2 regions of the Shewanella sp. SR43-4 genome follow, and region 2 is predicted to be linked to the other one. Evidence: predicted binding sites of a transcription regulator. Region 2 holds the regulator's gene; the other holds the start of a gene.
The links. Region 2 encodes LexA, which represses DNA repair genes until DNA is damaged. Its sites were predicted from a motif close to TACTGTATNNNNATACAGTA; they were not measured.
Positions count from the first base shown of each region.

Region 1: recN (DNA repair protein RecN) is a predicted target of LexA. The motif match lies at 1,422-1,441, and genes of this name have one in related genera.

Region 1 covers NZ_JACJEB010000007.1:187,073-190,293, forward strand. The annotation lists gene recN (DNA repair protein RecN) at 1-1,392, opposite strand, end outside; gene H5123_RS10260 (AEC family transporter) at 1,520-2,488, opposite strand; gene H5123_RS10265 (YjaG family protein) at 2,841-3,221, opposite strand, start outside.
Region 2 covers NZ_JACJEB010000006.1:97,478-100,698, forward strand. The annotation lists gene coxB (cytochrome c oxidase subunit II) at 1-413, opposite strand, end outside; gene H5123_RS08520 (cell division inhibitor SulA) at 810-1,316, opposite strand; gene lexA (transcriptional repressor LexA) at 1,313-1,927, opposite strand; gene plsB (glycerol-3-phosphate 1-O-acyltransferase PlsB) at 2,192-3,221, shown strand, end outside.

The DNA.
Region 1 (3,221 bases), on a different contig from region 2:
ACCCACATCAACTTCATCAAATATTAATGTTGGAGTGGCAACTTTTTTCGCCGTGATCACTTGAATCCCCAATCCAATGCGCGATAGCTCACCGCCGGAGGCGACTTTTGAGATCGGTTGCAATGGTTGTCCTGGGTTAGTGGTCACCATAAACTCAATGTTATCGCAGCCATTAACTGAAATGTTGTGCGGATTATGATTAATCTGAATGGTAAACTTACCCTTAGGCATGTTGAGTTCATGAATAGATTGAGTCACTAACTTATCTAATTCCTTGGCATAACGGCTGCGGCTTTGGCTGAGTTTTTGTGCATTGGTTAGATAAGCATTTCTGGTGTCTGCAAGTTGTTGTCTTATTTCATCTAATTTAGTTTCATCGTCAGCAAGTTCGGCTAATTCACTCATAAGCGCTTGATGATGTAGCGCTAGCTTGTCAGCACTCACATGATGCTTGCGCGCCAATTGCATTGCCATTGATAGGCGTTTTTCTAAATAGACGAAATGTTCAGGATCAAGCTCTAAACTACTTAAATAACTCTCAATTTCGCTAGCGCTTTCTTGTACTTGGATTAATGCATCATTGATCATAGTGCTAATCGGGCTAAGTGATTCATCGTAGCCTTGAAGCGTATCAGCAATAGTGGCTACTTTATTGAGTAGTGATTCGATATTAGCATCATCATTTTCGGTCAATAAATGCAAGCCCGCTTGGCAACGTTCAATTAGATCTGTGCCATTGGCTAAGCGTTTATGTTCCTGTTCTATTTCATCAAACTCATCTAAGCCTAAGTTGAATTCATTAAGCTCTTCAACTTGATATTGGAGTAACTGTTGACGAGAAATACGCTCATGCTGAGCTTGCTCAAGATCCTTCAGCTCGTTTTCAACTTGCTTGCAGCGTTGGTAGCTGGCACTGACACTATCGAGTAGTAGTCTGTGATTTGCATAGTTGTCGAGTAGGTTTAATTGATGTTCGCTTTTGAGCATAGCGTGATGAGCATGTTGGCCGTGAATACCAATCAATAACTGGCCGATGGCTTTTAATTGTGTCACAGGAACTGGATTACCATTAATGTAGGCTCTTGAGCGGCCATCACTGCTAATGGTTCGACGCAATATGCATTCATCTTCAGCATCGAGATCGCTATCTTCAAGCCAACGTTTAGCTAAAGGCACATCGACAAGGGTAAACCTTGCACTCACTTCGGTTTTGCTGGCGCCAGGTCTGACAGTATTGGCATCACTACGATTACCAAGACATAACCCAAGTGCATCGATTGCAATCGATTTACCTGCACCAGTTTCGCCGGTGATGCTTGTCATACCGGCTTTAAAATCGAGTTCTAAAAAACGCACGATAGCAAAATTATTGATGCTGAGTTGGCAAAGCATAATGAATTCCTGTCAATAAACGACCAAACCACTGTATTGATAAACAGTATATACTGATTTTATATACAGTAAAGTGGTTGAGGTAAAATTATTATTGACTATTTTATCGTCGAGAGTCGGTTGAACATTAAGCAATGGATTTTAAAAGTGTTTCTATTATAGGCAAACTGATAAAGGTGATTAATGTGCCATATAAAATCCCTTGAGCACTTCCATTGGCATTAATTTGGTATCGTTCAGCCAATAGATATACGCTTGCTGCCGTTGGTAAGGCTGCTAAAAGTACTCCCATAATCAGTAGTTGATGCTCTACGCCAAAGAATTTGAGTAATCCAAAGGCAATCAAGGGCTGAACAAATAACTTGAGTAAGTTAATGAAACTGAGTTCTATTATAAGTCCGAGACTGAACATTTTTGCGAACGATTGATGTCGTAACGCTTTAGCAAGTACCATTCCGATGGCAAATAGTGCACAAGGGCTTGAGGTATTGCCTATTTGATGCAGTACTAATGCCAGACTCTCTGGTAAGGTAATATGCAATGCCGATAGGCTGATACCAATGACGCTGCCCAGTACAATCGGATTTTTGCATAGTGCATTCGCCATGATGACGATGGCATGATCAGTTGATTTTTTGTCACGGCTGGCCAGTTCAATAGAGACCAAGGCAAAGGCAAACATAAACACCGACAGTAAGCTGGCAATGGCAGCTGCAACTAAGGCGATTTTGTTACCTGGAAATAATAAGCTCAGTAATGGAATACCAATAAATGCAGTATTGCCAAAGGTGGCATTTAAGGCGCGCATTGCCGCAACGGCTTGCTGCTTAGGTTTGCGCCACAATGACACAGCAATCACCAATGCATAGGTAATGACCATCGCCAAACTAAAGCCACCAATAAAGCCCCATTGAATAATGTCTTCAATGCGTGTTTCAGCTAATACAATCAGTAAAATTGCCGGAAAGGCAATGTAGTAGACAAATTGATTGAGGATCAGATCGGTGTCGGCTGGCAAAAATCTCAATTTTTGTACAATACTGCCAAGCAGCATAATGATAAATACAGCGATTAGCGGGGTAAGAATACTGGACATCCCACGCAATTCCTTAACAAAATGACAATATGGTCACTTTACTGCGTTTTGCTAGGAGGATGCAATTAGGCTAAAGTTAAACGAGTGTTTATTTTTTACTTTTGGCTCAAACTGACCTGTAATACTTTTGCTGATGACAATATTTCAAGTTCAGTAAAAATGCACTTACCGCCTTCAACCCGAAGAAAGAGCCTACTCGCACCAGATAACTAACGATTAAGGTCTAATTATCGGTTTTTTATCAGGCTGGATAAAAATGAAACTGTGATAAAAAATTTCATGGCGTGACACTCAATAAAAAGCCTGAATAACATCAGGCTTGGTTGTTTATTGGCAGTATCGGAGTCAGCCCCTATAGACTAATGCCAATATTAGACACACCGGCTTCGATAATCTCTTTACGTAAACCTTTAACCAGTTCGCTGGTGATTTCTGGGTTAGCTTCGATAATGTCGAGTAACATGCCTTGTAGTTCTTTTTCTTCTTCCATTACTGGGTGCGAAAATACAAATTCATCAAGTTCTTCATCCATTAATGATTCATCACTAATTGCTTCAATGTAATTTGCTACAGTGCTTGATGATAACTTACTAATATTAGTAATATCTTCTTCAATTTTCCCGTCTATAGCACCCATTAGCGTTGCAATGGCTACTGCTGCATCCATGGCAGGGTAAGCACCATAGGCTTCAAATTCACTAGGATCTGGGGTATTTTCATCTAGGCGTTGCAA
Region 2 (3,221 bases):
TCGATGTCTTTATCAAAATAGCTGTAATGCCATTTCCACTGCGACCCAGTAATTTTGATGGTGAGATCCGCATTGCTGGGGTCTTCCATGGCAATTAAGGTTTTAGTGGCTGGAATAGCCATGGCGATTAAGATGATGAAAGGAATGACGGTCCAAGCTATTTCCACTTTAGTACTTTCGTGAAAATTTGCCGCAACAGCGCCTTTTGATTTGCGATGGTAAATCATTGAATAAATCATGATCCCAAACACCACTAACCCAATGGCACAACAGATATAAAGTATCGTCATGTGGAGGCCATAAACCTTACCACTGATATCTGTCACGCCTTGAGTCATGTTGAGGGACATTTCTGATGCCCCAAGCGGAAGTGCTATAAACACCACCAGTAAACAATACCACCATTGCTTCACAAGACTGCTCCTCTGTTCATTGCAAATAGCAATTACAAAGAAAAGTCACACAGTAATTCTCTGCTCTATGCAAACTTTTCGGTTCCCGAAAAAAGTTTGATGACCTCAAAGTACCTTGGTGGCAGTAAACAGGTTGTTTACGGTTTTATTATTAGCGGTGCACCACGCTTGTACCTACTACTGAACTTATCAATATTGAGTTGGCTCATTTGTCTGAAAGTAATCTTAATCACTGTCATTCATGTCCAATTAAAGATGAATAATATTTCATCCTTGGGAACAACATTAGCTGTAGATTAAACATTGATCAAGATCACTTTGTTGGCTAATTGACTGAAAAAAGATGAAAAAAAAGCCCTGAATTCAATACAGGGCTTGGTAAGTAAGGGTTAATGCTTAGTGAAATGAGCAAAAATTACTTGTTCCATTTATTAATGTAGGGCTAACAAGTTGATGTTTGTGAGGTAAGTGAGCATTCACATCCTCAATTACCACACCTAAAGCCCGTGCACTTTTAGCCACAATTTCTAATCGACGACTATCACGAGCGTCAAGTGAGCTTGTCCAAGTGACGACAGCACTTGATGTTCCACTGGTAAGCGCTTTTTCCATCGCCCATAAGGTTTCGACTTCGTCTTTAGTGTGCACCAGTAAAATACGGTCCATTCTCACGCCAGCATTTGCCAGCATATGTTTATAGCCAATGTGTGGTGGGCTAATTAACACAATCCATCGACCTTGTTGGCTCAATGTGGCGAGTTGACTACACAACTGGCTCAACTCAGCTTCACCTTGGGTGACTGTTTGTAATGTGCGAATGGTTTGGTTGCCATGCAATTCTGTTTCAGCTAAATCTACCCATAAGCCTGGGTGACGTGGCGCGATGCCCATTAGTTTGTTCATAACCAATCTCCATTACGGATAACGCCAACGGCAAGCCCTTCGATGGTTAGGCTTTGGCAACTTAAATCAACTTTAATCGGGGTGTAATCGTCATTTTCTGCGTGCAGATAAATCACATTACCTTTTTGTTCAAATCGTTTTACGGTGACGTCATCATCAACACGCGCTACTACAACTTGGCCATTACGTGCTTGTTGCATTTTATGAACCGCGAGTAAATCGCCTTCTAAAATACCGATGTTCTTCATGCTGTCACCACGAACGCGCAACAGAAAGTCTGCGGCAGGTTTAAACATGCTCGGGTCGACTTGATAATACTGTTCAACGTGCTCTTGAGCCAAAATAGGCTCACCAGCTGCAACTTGTCCAATCAGAGGCAAACCGGTTTCAATCTGTTCTTCATGAGGTAAGCGAATACCTCGAGAGGTTCCAGGCATGATCTCGATAAAGCCTTTTTTGGCTAATGCTTTTAAATGCTCTTCGGCAGCATTAGCACTTTTAAAGCCAAGACGTTTCGCAATTTCAGCACGAGTGGGTGGCATACCTGTTTCGGCGATATTGTTTTTAATTAAGTCTAATATTTCTGCTTGGCGCGGCGTTAACGGTCTCATGATGATTCCTGTCTTTTTATACAGTGACTGTCATTATATACAGTGTTTGTGTTCGTGCAAGTATTAACCAACTATTTTTTGTGTTTTATTGGTTTTTTGTAACTTAAATTGATGTTTTTATTAGTTATTATATATTTTTTATCTTGCACTATGCCTTAAAGTGAGAGCTTACGCGTAAAGATAAGTCGGCCAGATAGTGTAAGCAGGGTGGTTTCTGGTATCCTATACGATAATATTACAATGGCTTATGTTGCGAAAATAACCATGTCAAAACCAGATTCAATATTTTTACAAGCATTAAAATGGGTTCAGAAATGGATGGTACAGACCATTGTGGTGCCCCATGATCCGTTTGATGACCTCAATATAGATCCGACCAAGCCCTTGGTTTATTTGATGAAAACGGAATCTATTAGTGATATTGCCGCCTTGAGCGAAATCACTGAAGGATTTGGTATGCCAAGTCCTTATGAGCCGTTACAGCTTGATGGTTTAAGAGTGCCTCGAGTGGTGTGTTTAGAGGGGCGTAAACCTCTATTTGGTAAACGTGAAAGTGGTGAGAAGTTCCTTAATTATTTTACCCGTTTATTATCGCTTCATAGTGAGAATGCTGACCTTGATATTCAATTAGTGCCAGTTTGTCTTTATTGGGGACGTACTCCTGGTAAGGAAGAAGACAGCATGACAGCGGCTGTTTTTGAAAGAGAAAACCCAACTTGGTTACGTAAGTGGCTGATGATTTTATTTTTAGGGCGACATAATTTTGTGCAGTTTTCTAATGCGTTATCGCTGCGCCATATGGCGGATGAGCACGGTACAGATAAAAGAATTGCGCATAAATTAACCCGTGTCGCGCGAGTGCATTTCCGTCGCCAACGTAAAGTTATGACAGGGCCACAATTACCTAATCGTCAAATGCTATTTGCCTCTTTATTAAAGTCAGATTCAATTAAAAAGGCTATTGAAGAAGAAGCGGTCAACAAAAAAGTATCTCCTGAAAAAGCCCGTGAAACTGCGATTGAATACCTCGATGAAATTGCCGCAGACTATTCAGATAGTTTAGTGCGCATTGCCGAGCGTTTTCTCACTTGGTTATGGAATAAATTATATAGCGGTATCAATATCAAAGGTGCTGAACAGGTAAGACAGCTTCACCATGATGGCCATGAAATTGTCTACGTACCTTGTCATCGCAGCCATATGGATTACTTGTTGCTGTCATACATTTTGTATTATCAGGGTATGGTTCCGCCGCATATTGCGGCCGGTATTAACTTGAACTTTTGGCCAGCAG